4 regions of the Nitratireductor sp. StC3 genome follow, and region 4 is predicted to be linked to each of the others. Evidence: predicted binding sites of a transcription regulator. Region 4 holds the regulator's gene; each other region holds the start of a gene.
The links. Region 4 encodes LexA, which represses DNA repair genes until DNA is damaged. Its sites were predicted from a motif close to TGTTCNNNNTGTGTTCNG; they were not measured.

Region 1 (4,186 bases), on a different contig from region 4:
CGATCACCAGCGAGGTGCGGCCGGAGGCGAGCCCGTGAACGACATCGCCGAAACCGGGCTTGTCCTTGCCGTCGTTCTGCAGCGCCCACAACAAGGTCACCAGTCCCGCCGGGCCGGGCTTCAGCAGCGCCGGAACGAAGATGTGGTAGGCGCCGAAGCGCACGCCGAGCCGCCGCAGCGCGCCGCGCGCCTCCTGATCGAGCCCGCGCACTTCGTCGGCCACCTCGCGGCGACCGATCATGCCGAGATTTTCCACCAGCCGGAAAGCGATGCCGCGGGCGATGCCGGAAAGCTGTTCGGCGTCACGCAGATCGGCCAGCGGCTTGAGCAGGCTGTCGATCTGGAAGGCGACGAAACGCTCGATGCGCGCCGCGACCTTGTCGCGCGCCGGCCCGGTCACCTGTTCGTCGGCAAGCAGCACCGCGCGCGGACGCAGAAGGTCCTCGCTCGCTACCAGCGTGGCCACCGGCGCGCCGATCCAGCGCACGACACCGTCCGACCCGAGCGCGAGGTCGCCGTTGCCGGTCGCAGCGAAGCGCTCGGCTCGGGCCTCGAACTCCTGCGCCAGCGCCTTTTGCGCGGCCGTTTTCACCGCGCGCGCATCCTCGCCGCCTGCCGACTGGTCGGCGGTAAAGCGGAACCCCTGCAATTCGCCGACATGATGTCCTTCCACGAGGACCTGTCCGGACGGATTGATTTCAGCGTCAAGCATCGTGTTTTCTCTCAGCCGCTTCATGAGCACGGAAGTCCTGCGGTCAACGAAGCGTTTCGTCAACCGCTCATGTAACGCATCGGACAGCCGGTCCTCGATCTCGCGCGTTTTTTCCTGCCAGTGTGCCGGATCGGCAAGCCAGCCCGGACGGTGGGAGACGAAGGTCCAGGTGCGGATCTGCGCGATGCGCTGCGACAGCGCGTCGATTTCGCCCTGGGTGGTGTCGGCGCGACGCACCTGCTCGGCCATGTAGTTTTCGTCGACATGACCGCGGCGCACGAGGTCGGTATAGATGGCGCCGATCAGATCGGCGTGCTGGGCCGGCGCGATCCGTCGATAGTCCGGCAGCGCGCACACATCCCACAAGGTCGCCACCCGCTCCCGCGTCGTCGCCAGATCGCGTATGTCGGCGTCGCGGATCACCGTCTCCAGCGCTTGCTGGTCGACCGCCGGCGGCGCCCGGGTCAGCCCCTCGACCGGCGCCGGGGTTTCGATCGACCGGCGCAACGCGTCCAGACTGCCAAAGTCGAATTCGGCCGTGCGCCATTGCAGCACCCGCACCGGCTCGAAATCGTGCGCTTCGATCTTTTCGACGAGCTCGTCGTCGAACGGATCGACCTGGCCGGTGACCCCGAACGTGCCATCGCGCATGTGCCGGCCGGCGCGGCCGGCGATCTGGCCGAGTTCGGCGGCGGTGAGCTGGCGGTACTGATAGCCGTCGAACTTGCGGTTCTGCGCAAACGCGACGTGGTCGACATCGAGATTCAGCCCCATGCCGATCGCATCGGTGGCGACCAGATAGTCGACGTCGCCCGACTGGTAGAGCGCGACCTGGGCATTGCGGGTGCGCGGACTGAGCGCGCCGAGCACCACGGCAGCACCGCCGCGCTGACGACGGATCAGCTCGGCGATCGCGTAGACCTCGTCGGCCGAGAACGCGACGATCGCCGTGCGCGGCGGCAGGCGCGTGATCTTCTTGGAGCCCGAATAGGCAAGATGCGACATGCGTGGCCGGGTGACGACCGACAGGCCCTTGAGCAGCCGTTCCAGGATGCCGCGCATCGTCGCCGCACCGAGAAGCAAAGTCTCCTGCCGGCCGCGCAGATGCAGGATACGGTCGGTGAAGATGTGGCCGCGCTCCAGGTCGCCGGCGAGCTGGACCTCGTCAATCGCCACGAAGGCGGCATCTGTCTGGCGCGGCATCGCCTCCACGGTGCAGACCGAAAACCGAGCGCCCGGCGGCTGGATCTTCTCCTCGCCGGTGATCAGCGCGACATTGTCGGCGCCCACCTTGTCGGCGACCCGACCGTAGACCTCGCGCGCCAGAAGCCGCAGCGGCAGGCCGATCACGCCGGTTTCGTGCGCGACCATGCGTTCGATGGCGAGATGGGTCTTGCCGGTATTGGTCGGCCCGAGAATCGCGGTCACGTCGCGCCCGGACAGAATCAGCGGCCCCTGCTGTTTCGGCTGAATATTCATGGAATGGCAATCAGGCCCTTTGCGCCAATGCCCTTTTGTCGCCGTCTGATCGTTCCGGCGCTAGGCGCTGAGGGCGAAGTGAGGGCGGATTTCGCCAGGAAGACATAGGAGCTTTCCCGCCCGAACACAATCGGCAAGCGCCGCCGGGCGGGCTGGCGCCGCAATTGGAACGGGACTGGAACGAATCGGCGACGAATCGCTGACTCGGCCTGATTCAGGGTTTGTTCCATGCGCCTATCTGGTGTTCGTCCGGGCGCGGGACACCAGATGGTGAATCGGCATATGTGGTCGGCAACACCCACCGGCAGCCGCGAGACTTGGCCTCAGGGCGCGGCCGGTGCAGGATACACCCTGTCGGCCAAAAGGCTGCGGCGCGGATGCGGGGTGGAACCGGGAATGCGCGGGCATCGTCTTGAAACGGCAATATCTGGCATCCGGCGATGGCTGTTGGCGGCGGCCTTGCTTTTGGGCGCAGTGCTACCGAGTCAAGGCTGGGCCGACGAGGGCACCGAGATCACCCGGCGTTATTATGCCATCAGCGGCCGCTCCCGCGCCGAACTGCTCGCCTCCGTGCGGCGCAATGCACCCCGCGCCGGGTCGGCCTACGGTATCGGTTTCATCGATTTTCATCCGCGCTACACGCTCGCGCCGATCGCCGAGGGCTGCCGCGTCGACACGGCCACGGTCGGCTTGCGGATCGTGTTGCGCCTGCCGCGCTGGAACGGAGCCAAGGACGCGCCGCGGGCGGTAAAGCGGCTCGCCGCCCGTTTCGAGCGCGCGATCACAGCGCATGAAATGCAACATGTGCGCATCGCCAAACACCATGCACGGCGCATGGCGCGCCAGATCGCGCGTCTCAAACCGGCCGAGAACTGCTGGAGGTTGCGGCGTGCGGCCCAAGCCGTGATCGCACGACACAAAAAGGCCCATCGCGCGAGCCAAGCCGCCTTCGATCGGCGCACCCGCAAGGCCATCAAGCGGCTCTTGTGAAGGCGCCGCGGCCGCGCCGGATTTCATCCGTCAGGTGAAATATTGCCCGCCATTGGCCGTGATCGTCGAGCCGGTGATGAAGCCGGCGTCGTCGGAGGCGAGAAAGACCACGCAGCGCGCGATCTCGTCCGCTTCGCCGAGACGGCCGACCGGAATCTGGGCGATGATCGCCTCGCGCACTTTCTCCGGCACGGCCATGACCATGTCGGTTCCGATATAGCCCGGGCAGATCGCGTTGACGGTGATGCCGTTGCGCGCGCCCTCCTGGGCCAGCGCCTTGGTGAAGCCGAGATCGCCGGCCTTCGACGCGGAATAGTTGGCCTGGGCAAACTGTCCCTTCTGACCGTTGATGGAGGAGATGGTGATGACCCGGCCGAACTTGCGCTCGCGCATGCCATTCCAGACCGGATGGGTCATGTTGAAGACGCCGTTGAGATTGGTGTTGATGACGTCGGTCCACTGTTCCCTGGTCATCTTGTGAAAGGGGGCGTCGCGGGTGATGCCGGCATTGTTGACCAGAATATCGACCGGTCCGAGATCGGCTTCGACCTGGGCGATGCCGCCGGCGCAGGCGTCGTAATCGGCCACGGACCATTTGTAGACCGGAATGCCGGTTTCGGCGTTGAAGCCCTGCGCCGCCTCGTCATTGCCGGCATAGTTGGCCGCTACGTTGCAGCCCGCCTGTTTGAGCGCGACGGCGATTGCCGCCCCGATGCCGCGCGTTCCCCCGGTGACGATCGCGGTTCTGGCCATTTGGTTCTCCTCCCTGTCTGCGGAGAGGCTGACGGTTCACGACGGCTGGCGAAGTGCGGGGTCGGAAGCCGCTTCGCTCTTTTTCCGCCGCTCCCGCGCGCCGCCCCCCTCTTTTCTGCCGTTTGCTCAGTTCATCGCTTCCACGCACATGGCGACCCCCATGCCGCCGCCGATGCACAAGGTGGCAAGGCCCTTCTTCGCACCGCGCCGCTGCATCTCGTGCACCAGCGTGTTGAAGATGCGCGCGCCCGA
Region 2 (4,186 bases), on a different contig from region 4:
GATCTGGTTGCGGTCGGCCAGAACGAGCGCGGCCAGCACCTCGGTGCGGAACATCTCCTTGCGCGTCGACAGGAACGCCTTGGTGGCCAGAACCTGGAACGCGTCGTGCGGGATCTTTGCCCGGCCGAAGCCGGATTCGCGGCCCCAGATCGCAAGAATGATTCCGGCCGGCACGCCGTGGCGCTTTTCGATCGCCGCGAGCGTGCCGCGATGCCGCTTGAGCCGTGCCCGCCCGCCGGCGGTGACGCCGCGCACGGTGTTTTCGTTGAAATAGGCGGCCGGCGAGCGGAATTCGGCCTGATGCTGCGCCACAGGCGCCTTCTTGCCGGGCAGGACGAGATCGGGCAGGTCGAGATTGGGCGAGACGCCGGCAAAGGCGGCCTCGAAGGTGGCGCGCGACACGCCGTTGGCCTTGGCGGCCGGCCACAGATCGGCGTCGAGCCAGGCGCGGAACTGTTTTTCGAGCGAGGACGCGCCCGCCGGCACTGTCGCCAGAAGCAGCGCGGCGGCGAGGATGGCAAGGCGGCGCAGGCGTGTCATGTCGGTTTCCTGGGCAAACAATGCGTCAAAATGTGGTTCTCGACTTCAGCGCCGCCGCGAGCGTTCCCTCGTCGAGATAGTCGAGCTCGCCGCCGACCGGCACGCCGTGGGCAAGCCGCGTCACCTTGACCCCGAGCCCGTCCAGCTGGTCGGTGATGTAGTGCGCGGTCGTCTGGCCTTCCACCGTGGCGTTGACGGCCAGGATCAGTTCGCCGATCTCGCCGCCCGCGACGCGGTCCACCAGCGCCTTGATATTGAGATCCTCGGGGCCGACGCCGTCGAGCGGCGACAGCGTGCCGCCGAGCACATGGTAGCGCGCGTTGATCGCGCCGGCGCGCTCCAGTGCCCAAAGATCGGCGACGTCCTCGACCACGATCAGCGTTGCCGGGTCGCGGCGCGCGTCGGTGCACACCGTGCACGGGTCGCTGGTATCGACATTGCCGCAGGTCGAACAGATGCGCACCGTGTCGACCGCCTCTGCCATGGCCGCCGCCAGCGGCTCCAGAAGCTGCTCCTTCTTCTTGATCAGGTGAAGGGCGGCGCGCCGCGCCGAGCGCGGGCCGAGGCCGGGCACCTTGGCCAGCAACTGGATCAGGCGTTCGATTTCGGGGCCGGCGATTCGCTTCGACATGGCGCATGTCTACGTGCAATCCGGCCGCGATTGAAGCGCCGAGCGCGGCAAAAGCGTTCAATCGTCGCCGTCGACCACGCGCAGCCGCAGCGAGCCGGTCTTGGATTCGGCCATCTTGGGCGGGCTGCTGCCGTCGGCCTCCGCCGCCCCGCCGTCGCCCGCGCCCAGTTCCAGCGCCTCGATCTTCTCGCCGCGCCTGGTCACCTTCTCCGTCGAGGTCAGGATCAGGTCGAGATCGCGATTGGCTTGTGAGAAATGCGTCTGCAGTTTGCGCACCCGTTCGTCGAGCCGCCCCACATCCAGCATCAGCCGCGCCACCTCGCCCTGGATCAGATGCGCCTGCTCGCGCATGCGCGCATCCTTCAGCACCGCCTGGATGACCTGGATCGACAGCATCAGCAGCGACGGCGACACGATCACGATGCGAGCGCGGTGGGCGCGCTGCACCAGCGCCTCGAAATTTTCGTGGATCTCGGCGAAGATCGATTCCGACGGCACGAACATGAAGGCCGTGTCCTGGGTCTCGCCCTGGATCAGATAGCGTTCGGAAATCGCCTTGATATGCACGTCGATGTCGCGGCGGAAGGCTTGCGCGGCCTGTTTTTCGGCCTCCGGGCTTTCGGTTTCTCCGGCCGCGCGGATCGCATTCCACGATTCCAGCGGGAATTTGGCGTCGATCACCAGCGACGGCGCGCCGTTCGGCATCTTGACCAGACAGTCCGGCCGGTTGCCGTTCGACAGCGTCGCCTGGAATTCATAGGCGCCCGACGGCAGTCCGTCGGCCACGATCGCCTCCATGCGCGACTGGCCGAACGCGCCGCGCGTCTGCTTGTTGGCCAGGATCTGCTGCAATTGCACGACCTGGCCGGCCAGAGACTGGATATTGCCCTGGGCGGTGTCGATCACGGCCAGCCGCTCCTGCAGCTTGGCCAGGCTTTCGTGCGTGGCGCGGGCCTGCTGGCTCATCGACTGGCCGAGCCGGCCGGTCATCGTGTCGAGCCGTTCGGAGATCGCCTTGTTGAGTTCGCCCTGCCTGGACCCGAACACCTCGGCGATGGTCGCCATCCGGCCCTGCATTTCCGATTGCGCGCGCGTGATCTCGGCCATGCGCGCCTCCGCCTCGCGGGCTGCCGCGGCCGCGTCCGCCGCAGCTCTTGCCCGCGTTCGCGCCGCACGCATCAGCGCCACGATCAGCAGAACGATCAGGACCAGGATCAATCCCGCGCCGGCCAGCAGCGCGTGCGCGACGGTCAACGTGGCCTCGCCGAGCAGAAACAGTGGCTGGGACAGGAGCGGCGTGATCGGGTCCATCCCGCCATCCTAGTCGATTCGTTTGCGTCGCATAAGATCAAAACAGGAACATTGGCTAAGATGGAGTTGACGCTCACACGACCACCGATTACCTGAAGACCATGTCGATCAAGCCGCTCGTTTTCCTGCCCGATCCCGTCCTGCGCCAGGTTTCCAAGCCCGTGGAGCGGGTGGACGAGACTGTCCGGGCGCTTGCCGACGACATGCTGGAGACGATGTACGAGGCGCCGGGCATCGGCCTGGCGGCGATCCAGGTCGGCGAGCCGCTGCGCCTGCTCGTCATCGACCTGTCCAAGGAGGACGAGCCGCGCGCGCCGCAGATCTTCATCAATCCCGAAATCGTCGCCTCGGTCGACGAGCGCTCGGTCTACGAGGAAGGCTGTTTGTCGATTCCCGACTATTACGCCGAGGTCGAGCGGCCGGCTGCGGTGACCGTGGACTATGTCGACATCGACGGCAACAAGCGTCAGGTCGATGCTGACGGGCTGCTTGCGACCTGTCTTCAACACGAGATCGACCATCTCAACGGCGTTCTGTTCATCGACCATCTGTCCAGGCTGAAGCGCGACATGGTGGTCAAGAAGTTCAAAAAGATCGCTCGGGACAAGCCGCCGTCGCGGATGGCGGGGTAGGCAGCTTGATCTTGCCGCGCCAACCCGTTTGAAGCGGGGTGGTGCGCGCGTCCCTTGGTCCTGCAACGGGTAGTCCAACATGCCGCTTCGTCTCGTTTTCATGGGCACGCCCGATTTTTCCGTGCCGACGCTGCGCGCGGTTGCCGCGGCCGGCCACGACATTGCGGCCGTCTACACCCAGCCGCCGCGCAAGGCCGGACGTCGCGGGCTGGAGGTGACCCGGTCGCCCGTGCACCGCGCCGCCGAGGAGCTCGGCCTTCAGGTGCGCACGCCGGCCTCGCTCAAGGGCGCCGACGAGCAGGCTTCCTTTCGCGACCTGGCCGCCGACGCCGCCGTCGTGGTGGCTTACGGCCTGCTGCTGCCGAAACCGATCCTCGACGGCACCCGGCTCGGCTGCTTCAACGGCCACGCCTCCGCCCTGCCGCGCTGGCGCGGCGCGGCGCCGATCCAGCGCGCGATCATGGCCGGCGACAGCGAGACCGCGATGATGGTGATGAAGATGGAAGAGGGGCTCGATACCGGTCCCGTCGCTTTGCAAAGGCAAGTCGAGATTGGCCCGGACATGACGGCCGGCGAACTGCACGACGTTCTGGCGCGGGAATCCGCCACGCTGATGGTGGAGGCCTTGGCCGCGCTCGAGGCCGGCCGGCTTGCCCTGACGCCGCAGCCGGCCGAAGGCGTCACCTACGCCAAAAAGATCGACAAGGGCGAAACCCGTATCGACTGGACGCGGTCGGCGACCGAGATCCACAATCACATTCGCGGCCTGTCGCCGTTTCCGGGTGCCTGGTGCGAGGCGCCCCTGGCCGACAGGCCCGAGCGGCTGAAGATCCTGCGTTCGGCGCCGGCCGAGGGAACGGGCGCTCCCGGTGTCGTGCTCGACGACGCGCTGACGATTGCCTGCGGCACTGGAGCGGTCCGCCTGGTCGAGCTGCAGCGCGCCGGCGGCAAGCCGATGACGGCCGAGGCCTTTCTGCGCGGCGCAGCGCTGCGCCGGGGAGATACGGTGTCATGACCGAAACGGGCATCAGGACGGCGACCGACGCCGACCGCGCGGCGATCTTTTCGGTCG
Region 3 (4,186 bases), on a different contig from region 4:
GGCATGAATCGATGGCTAATTTTTTTGTATCTAAAATACAAATATAAGCCGACAAGAGTCCCGTATCGATACGGGGGCAAGGAAAGGGAGCGCAGGTCATGGCGTTGACCGTCGGGCAGATTCTCACGTTGCCCGCAATGCAGAACGGATCGTTGCTGGCCGGCCGGAAAGGGCTCGACCGCGTCGTCGAAACCGCGACGGTGCTCGACGCACCCGACGCCGTGCGGTGGCTGCGCGGACAGGAACTGGCCCTGACCTCGACCTATCCGCTGCTTCAATTGCGCCACCGGCTCGACCGGTTCGTCCACGAGCTGGTCGAGCATGGCGCGTCGGGGCTCGGCCTCAAGCTGAACCGCTACATGAAGCGCGTGCCGCAAAAGATGATCGACAGCGCCGACGCGCTCGATTTTCCCATCATCGTGGTTCCCGAAGACGTTGCCTGGGTGGAGATCATCACGCCGGTGATGTCGAAGTTCTTCGAAGCCAAGGCCGGCAAGGTCGCGCAGCCCGAACTGCTCGGCGGCCGCTTCAGCCAGACGATGCTGGCGGATTCGGCCCTGCAGGATCTGCTCGGCGACCTCAACGCGCTGCTGGCCAACCCGGTGATGGTGATCAGTCCGATGGACGGCCTGGCGCTGAGCGCGCCGACCAATCCCGAGCCGGATATGCAGGACGCGCTGGCGCTTCTGGAGGAGGAGGGCTGGGCGAGCGAGACGATCGACGCCAAGAACGCGCTCACTCGCCGCACGGGGCGTCGCACGAGCATCGTCTTTACGCCTTACGAACAGGCGAACGGCATGACCGGCACGCTGGTCGTCGTGGAACGCAACCGCAGGCTGAGCGATAAGGAGCTGGACCATCTGAGCTACGCGAAAGTTCTGATATCGCTTAAAATTCGTCAGATCCGGGCCGACCAGAGCGTCATCTTCGAACGGCAGAACGAATTCGTCCTGTCGTTGATCGACCGCAGCACGGGCAGCCAGACCCGGGCGGCGCTGGCGGCGCGCTACAGCGCCATGGGCAAGCGCTTGCACGCGCGTTACATCGGCGTGGTGGTCGCCTTCCACGATATCGGGACCGACCGCTTTCGCGCGCTTTCCAACGCCTTGCGGGTGCATTTCTCCAAGCACAGCGAGACCATCACCGGTGTCATCCGCAACGATCGCGTCGTCATACTGGTTCCCGAGGACGACGAGCGGCTGTGCCAGCCGGACGTCTTCAAGGAACAGATCGACACCAGACTGTTGAAGATCGGCGCGCAGGAAGTGGTCTGGTCGGCGGGTGTCAGCCAGGTCACCGCGGTGGAGCATTTCTACCGCGCCTACGAGCAGGCCGAACAGGCGCTCGAGCACGGCCGAAACACCAGCAAGGCCGGCGCGGTGCATCTTTACGACGAGACCGGGTTTTATCGGCTGTTTTCCAAAAGCGCGATGCAACCGGACGTGCATCGCTTCGTCCATGAGTGGCTGGGCATGCTGATCGATCACGACGAGACGCACCGGATCGACCTGATCGAGACGTTCCGGGTCTTCCTGGATTGCAACGGCAATTACCGCGAGACGGCGCGGCTGCTCAACATCCACCACAACACGGTGCGCTATCGGATCTCGCAGATCAACGAGATGACCGGTGAAAAGGCCCTGCAACCGAAAATGCGGCTGCACTATCACCTGGCGCTGAAATTGCTGCCTCTGGTCTCCTGAGCAGGCTGCGGGGTGGCCGCGTGTCGGTCGGCGTCGCCGGGTGCTCTTGTAAATGTTCTTGTTTTGTTTCAGGCTTGCGCAACGATCGAATGGGGCGAGCCGGCGCGTGCGGCTTGAAAGCGGAAGCGGGCGGGTGTGGAGGCAAGGCCCGTGCCGTGCGTTCCCGAACAAACCCTTCCCATTCAGGGCGTATTCGATTTCGTTCGGGATTTTCCCGTCAGGCCGAAACGGCCGGAGCGGCTGTTTTTCGCGATCTTTCCGGATCCGCAGTCGGCTGCACAGGCTTGGCGCCTGGCGGATCGACTCGTCGCCGAAAACCGGCTGCGGCAAGACCGGCTCGGCGCGCAGCGTCTGCACATTTCCCTGCATCATGTCGGCGATTATGGGCGCTTGCGCGAGAAATTCGTCTATGCCGCGCGCCAGGCGGGAAACGCCGTCGCGATGCCGCCGTTCGAGGTGAGCCTGCGTTTCGCCGCCACCTTCGAGGCTCCACGTCGTCGGCCGCTCGTTCTGCTTGGCGACGATCCTCCGCTGTTTGCGCTTTATGAGCGGCTCGGGGATGCCATGCGGGCAAACGGCTTGCGGGCGGGGCGCCAATTCGTTCCGCATATGACGCTGTCCTATGGCCACGCAGCGGTCGCCAGGCGCGCGATCGCGCCGGTCCGGTTTTGGGTGCGCGGCTTCGCGCTCGTTCACAGTAAGCTATGGCTTACGCAATATACGGTGCTGGCGCGTTGGAACCTGTGCGGTTGACACGGTTGCGGCCCGGACCCGGTGATTCTCCACAGGGATGACATTTTGACGCAGGTCTAATTGCCGCGCCGCGATGCCGATGAGTTCGTCATTGCCAATCAATCACTTGACGTAACGTCATCGTGTCCGTTCCGCCGGGAAGCGGTGCCGCGCGGGACCGGTTACGTGCGCGCGACCGGCGATGGTGTGGCGTCGCCGCGGAACATCAGGTTATGGTGAGGCGACATCCGGTTTCGGCGCGTCAACGCCGACGGGATGCCGGGAGGAACGGAGAATGGCGGTTGCGCTGGTACTCGTTCTTATTGTCGCCGGCTCGGTCCTGTTTCACATTCTGAGCCCGTGGTGGTGGACCCCGATTGCCTCGAATTGGGGGTATATCGACACCACGCTCGTCATCACGTTCTGGATCACCGGCGTGGTCTTTGCGGCCGTGGTGCTGTTCATGGCCTATTGCGTGTTCCGGTTCCGCCACAAGGAAGGACGCAAGGCGGAGTACGAGCCCGAAAGCAGGAAGCTGGAGACCTGGCTGACGGTCGCCACGGCCCTGGGCGTGGCGGTGATGCTCGCGCCCGGCCTGTTCGTCTGGTACCAGTTCGTCACCGTGCCCGACGACGCTGCCGAGGTCGAGGTCGTCGGCCAGCAATGGCAGTGGAGTTTCCGCCTGCCGGGTGCCGACGGCAAGCTCGGCACGTCGAACAGCCGCCTCGTCTCCTTCGACAATCCGCTGGGCGTCAATCCCGACGACCCGAACGGCCAGGACGATGTCGTAGTCGAGGCCGGCGATCTGCACCTGCCAATCGGCAAGCCGGTCAAGATGCTCTTGCGCTCGATCGACGTGCTGCACGATTTCTACGTGCCGGAATTCCGCGCCAAGATGGACATGGTGCCGGGTACGGTCACCTATTTCTGGTTCACGCCGACCCGCACGGGAACGTTCGACGTGCTGTGCGCGGAGCTGTGCGGCACCGGGCACGGCTATATGCGCGGCACCGTCATCATCGACACGCAGGAAGATTACCAGGTCTGGCTGCAGGAGCAGTCGACTTTCGCGCAGCTGACGGCGCCAGAACAGGTCAGCGTCGCCGGAGATGCACGGCGATGAGCGGGGAGGCGACCGCATAGCAGCGCGCGGCGATCCCGCCGGAAGCGGGCGCCGCACCGACGGGAGGTGGATGAATGGTCGAGGTCACGCCGCATGCCAACAATGCCGTCCCGGCCGCGGAAGTCGCCGATGTCGAACTCTACCATCCGAAAAGCTGGTGGACGACCTATGTATTCTCGCAGGACGCCAAGGTCATCGCCATTCAGTATTCCGGCACCGCGATCGCGATCGGCATGGTCGCGCTGGTCTTGTCGTGGCTGATGCGCCTGCAGCTCGGCTTTCCCGGCACGTTCGATTTCATCACCCCGGAAGCCTATTACCAGTTCATCACCATGCACGGCATGATCATGGTGATCTATCTTTTGACGGCGCTGTTTCTCGGCGGGTTCGGCAATTACCTGATCCCGCTGATGGTCGGCGCGCGCGACATGGTGTTTCCCTACGCCAACATGCTGTCTTACTGGATTTACCTGCTGGCCGTGCTGGTCCTGATCGCGAGTTTCTTTGCGCCGGGCGGGCCGACAGGCGCCGGCTGGACGCTCTATCCGCCGCAGGCGATCCTGTCGGGCACGCCGGGCGGCCAGGCCTGGGGTATCATCCTGATGCTGGTCTCGCTGATCCTGTTCAT
Region 4 (4,186 bases):
GGCGCTGCGGGCGCTGTTCGCGCTCGCGTCGGGCTTTTCCTCGCGCCGGCCGGTCAAAAAATACGCCGCCGCGCTGGCGCTTGCCGCGGCCGCCTATTATCTGGCGATTTCCGGCGCCGCGGTCGCCGCCCAGCGCTCGTTCATCATGATCGCGGTGATGCTGGTGGCGCTGCTGTTCGACCGCGCCGCAATCACCATGCGCAATCTGGCAATCGCGGCGCTGATCATCGCCGCGCTGGCCCCGCACGAGGTGGTCGGGCCGAGTTTCCAGATGTCGTTCGCCGCCACGGCGGCGCTGATCGCGGCCTATACGGCCTGGTCGAACCGGGTTTCGGCAAGGACGGGCGCCGGCCGCGCCCCGCCACGGGGCGGGCTGAACGCGGCCGGGCGCCGCCTGGCTTATTTCGCCACGGGGATCGCGGCAACCTCGCTGATCGCCGGCGGCGCGACCACGGTCTACGCGATCTGGCATTTCCACCGTGTCGCCCCGCTCGGGCTGGTTGCCAATCTCGCCGCCATGCCGGTCGTGTCGACGCTGATCATGCCGCCGGCCGTCGCCGCAGGCGTGTTGATGCCGGTGGGGCTGGAAGGTCCGCCGCTGACGGTGATGGGGCAGGGGATCGCGATCATGGTGGCTGTGGCGCGCTGGGTTGCCGATCACAGCCCGATCGACGCTGTCGGGGCGATGCCGCCGCTGGCGCTGATCCTGTTCACCGCCGCGCTTCTCGTCGCGACCATCGCGACCTCCGGCCTGCGCTGGCTGGCGCTGCCGCTGGCGCTGGCCGCAACGCTGGCCTTCGGCTTGCGCACGCCGCCCGACCTGCTGGTTTCCGAGGACGCCCGGCTGGCCGCCTTGATGCGCGATGACGGCCTATTCGCCGTCAATCGCCCGCGACCGAACGGTTTTACCATCGGCATCTGGCAAAAGGCGCTGGCAGCCACGGGTTACGTCAAGCCGCGCGACCGCGCCGACGGCAAGCCCGAGGCGGAGACGCGCTTCGTCTGCGACGCCGCGGCCTGCGAGGCCGTCCATGCCCGCGGCGCCGTGGTGGTGCACGCCAAGACCCGGGCCGCGGCCGCGCCGTTTTGCGGCGTGGCGAGCGTGATCGTGATCGCGGACGCGACCGCCGCCAATCCGTGCCGGGCGAAAGACGTTCTTGTCGTGACCGCGCGCGACCTTGCCCGCCGCGGCAGTCTCGAAGTGCGCTTCAAGCAAGTTGGAACCGAAAGCGCCGGCGCGAGCGGGGGGCCGTTGCGCGCCGAAGCGCGCTTCGCCCTGCCGCGGAACGAACGGCCATGGTTCGCGCACCGCAAATTCTCGCGCGAGGCCCGCGGTCTCGCGCCTTACAAGCGCGGCGAGAAAGGCAGGAACAACAAGAACGGCAAAAGCGGGAAAGGCGACAAAAGCTGAGCCATCCGCCGTGGCGGCGAGATCGGCGGCCGACAAAGCGGCGCCCGATCGAGCCGCGGCCAGACTACATATGTGCCGACACCGGCCCGACCTGGGTCGCCGGCGCGACCGACACCGGGAAACGTCAGTAGCGGCGGATCAGGCCGACCAGCCGCCCTTGGACTTTGACCTGGTCGGGGCCGTAGATGCGGGTTTCGTAGGCCGGGTTGGCAGCTTCGAGCGCGATCGAGGCGCCCTTGCGCCGAAACCGTTTCAGGGTCGCCTCGGCGTCTTCCACCAACGCCACGACGATGTCGCCGGGATTGGCTGTCGCCGCGCTGCGAATGATGACGGTGTCGCCGTCGAGAATGCCGGCATCGATCATGGAATCGCCGCGCACCTCGAGCGCGTAGTGCTCGCCGGCCGACAGCATGTCGGGCGGCACGGCGATCGCATGCGTTTGATGCTGGATGGCGTCGATCGGCACGCCGGCGGCGATCCGCCCCATGACCGGCACCGACACGCCGCCGCCAGCGTCGTCATTGGCCGACACGGGCGGGGCCGGCTTGGGTTTGGGCTTGCCGAGACTGCCCTCGATGACGCTCGGCGAAAAGCTGCGCGGCCGCCCGAGCCCCGGAGAGATCGATTCGGGCAGGCGCAGCACTTCCAGCGCACGGGCGCGATTGGGCAACCGGCGGATGAAACCGCGCTCCTCCAGCGCCGTGATCAGCCGATGAATGCCCGATTTGGAGGCGAGATCGAGCGCTTCCTTCATTTCGTCGAAGGAGGGCGGAATGCCGGTTTCCTTCAGCCGTTGATGGATGAAAAGCAGCAGCTCGTGTTGTTTTCGGGTTAACATGGCGGCCCCAGTGGAATCATCGACAAACAAAACCAGAACAAACTGTATCTGTTCTCACCTTGTTCCGCAAGTGTCCGAGCGCCGAAAGACGAAAACGATGCCGGCAACGCCGCCGACGGCATGCCGCGCCCGGTCTTCGGGCAGGCACCGATACCCGCGACAAGGGAAGGCCGCGGATGTTGAAACGCGGCGTCCCCGTTTCGAGCGCCGGTCTCTCGGCGGGTTTTGCGCCCGGCCTACGCCAGCCGGCCGTTGAGATAATCGTCGGTGACCTGGTTTTGCGGCCGCTCCGACAAATCCGCCATCGTGCCGTGCTCGAGCAGGTAGCCGGTTCCGCGCCGTGTCCAAAACAGCGCGCACTGATCGGCGATCCGTCGTGCCTGAGACAGATTATGCGTGACGATCACCAGCGTGACGCTGTCCTTGAGTTTGAGCAGCAGGCGCTCGATCGTCATCGTCGACATCGGGTCGAGCGCGCTGCACGGTTCGTCCAGAAGCAGGATTTCGGGCCGCGTGGCCAGCGCCCTGGCAATGCACAAACGCTGCTGCTGGCCGCCGGACAGCGCGCAGGCGGACATGTCGAGCCGGTGGCCGATTTCCGCGTGCAGGCCGACGGCACGCAGGCATTCGTCGATGCGCGCGTCCCGGTCCGCCCGCCGGCGCACGCCGAATTCACTCAACACGATATCGAAATTGCGACGGATGGAGAACGGAAACGGGTTAGGTTTCTGAAACACCATGCCGACCCGCTTGCGCAACCGCAGGAGATCGGCGCCCCGCGCCAGCACGTCGGTATCGCGAACAAGGATACGGCCGGACGCGTTCGCACCCGGGATCAGGTCGATCAGCCGGTTGACGCAGGTCAGCAGGCTGGTTTTGCCGCAGCCGGACGGGCCGATCAGCGCGGTGATGCGCCCTGGCGGGATCGACAGGCTGACATCCGACAGGGCCTTGATGGCGCCATAGGCGACCGTGACGTTTTCGACGCGGATATGGCTCGCCTCGGCGCGGCCCGGCGACAAGTCGAGCTTTCGGGTTCCTGTGGCTTGCACGTTCATACGAAATCCCTGCCTTGCTTGCTGTCCAAAGCCGTGAACAGGGCGACGACGGCGGCGACCGACGCCAAGAGCACGGTGGCGGTCGCGAACGCATTGCCGTCGCCACCGGGAACGTTCATCGCCAGGTCGAGAATATGGACCGCCAGGGTCCGTCCCGAATCGAAAACCGAATCCGGCATGCGCACCACGTAGCCGCTGGTGAAGATCAGGGCGGCGCTTTCGGCGACCGCGCGCCCGAAACCGAGCCCCAGCCCGGCGAAAATGCCCGGTGCGGCGGCCGGCAGCATGATCGACCAGACGATCCGCCGCTGCGGCAGGCCGAGCGCGTAGCCGGCCCTGCGGTCTTCGCCGTGCATGCGCAAGGTGGTTTCGGCCACGCAGGCCGCGATCGGCAGGATCATCAGGGCGAGCGTCAGCCCGCCGGCCAGAATGGAAAAGCCGAAGCCGAGCCAGTCGCAGAAGATCATGTTGCCGGCCAGACCGAAGACGATCGAGGGAACGGCGGCCAGCACGCCCAGGCAGCCCCGCGTCAGGCGCGCGGCCACGGTGTGCGGGCGTACCGCCTCGACCAGAAACACCGCCGCCCCGACCGCAAGCGGCAAGGCGGCCGCCAGCGCCACCCCCGTCACCGCCGCCGTCGACACAAGCACCGGCGCGATGCCGCCGGCGCGCCCGGCCGCGCGCGGCGCGGTGGTGAGGAAGTCCCACGACACCAGCGCAGCACCGCGCGTGACCACATGCATAACGATTGCAGCCAGGACGAGCACCACCGCCGCCACCGCCGCGCGCACCACAAGGTCGTTGACGAAGGGTCTAAGATTGCGGTGCATCGGCCCCGCCCCAGCAGCGGCGCAAGACGAGCAGCAGCCCGACCATGGC

Region 1: C7T96_RS05745 (helicase-related protein) is a predicted target of LexA. The motif match lies at 2,357-2,374, and genes of this name have one in related genera.
Region 2: rmuC (DNA recombination protein RmuC) is a predicted target of LexA. The motif match lies at 2,516-2,533, and genes of this name have one in related genera.
Region 3: C7T96_RS14860 (2'-5' RNA ligase family protein) is a predicted target of LexA. The motif match lies at 1,757-1,774, and genes of this name have one in related genera.

Annotation. Positions count from the first base shown of each region.
Region 1 is NZ_PYBP01000002.1:258,408-262,593, forward strand. Features, by position in the region: gene C7T96_RS05745 (helicase-related protein) at 1-2,191, opposite strand, end outside; gene C7T96_RS05750 (DUF922 domain-containing protein) at 2,666-3,181, shown strand; gene phbB (acetoacetyl-CoA reductase) at 3,212-3,934, opposite strand; gene C7T96_RS05760 (acetyl-CoA C-acetyltransferase) at 4,061-4,186, opposite strand, start outside.
Region 2 is NZ_PYBP01000010.1:22,159-26,344, forward strand. Features, by position in the region: gene C7T96_RS18385 (lytic murein transglycosylase) at 1-540, opposite strand, end outside; gene recR (recombination mediator RecR) at 566-1,171, opposite strand; gene rmuC (DNA recombination protein RmuC) at 1,229-2,482, opposite strand; gene def (peptide deformylase) at 2,584-3,114, shown strand; gene fmt (methionyl-tRNA formyltransferase) at 3,194-4,129, shown strand; gene C7T96_RS18410 (N-acetyltransferase) at 4,126-4,186, shown strand, end outside.
Region 3 is NZ_PYBP01000006.1:196,920-201,105, reverse strand. Features, by position in the region: gene C7T96_RS14865 (PucR family transcriptional regulator) at 99-1,703, shown strand; gene C7T96_RS14860 (2'-5' RNA ligase family protein) at 1,839-2,456, shown strand; gene coxB (cytochrome c oxidase subunit II) at 2,731-3,558, shown strand; gene C7T96_RS14850 (cytochrome c oxidase subunit I) at 3,633-4,186, shown strand, end outside.
Region 4 is NZ_PYBP01000001.1:298,108-302,293, reverse strand. Features, by position in the region: gene C7T96_RS01500 (ComEC/Rec2 family competence protein) at 1-1,411, shown strand, start outside; gene lexA (transcriptional repressor LexA) at 1,536-2,249, opposite strand; gene C7T96_RS01490 (phosphate ABC transporter ATP-binding protein) at 2,486-3,307, opposite strand; gene C7T96_RS01485 (ABC transporter permease subunit) at 3,304-4,137, opposite strand; gene pstC (phosphate ABC transporter permease subunit PstC) at 4,121-4,186, opposite strand, start outside.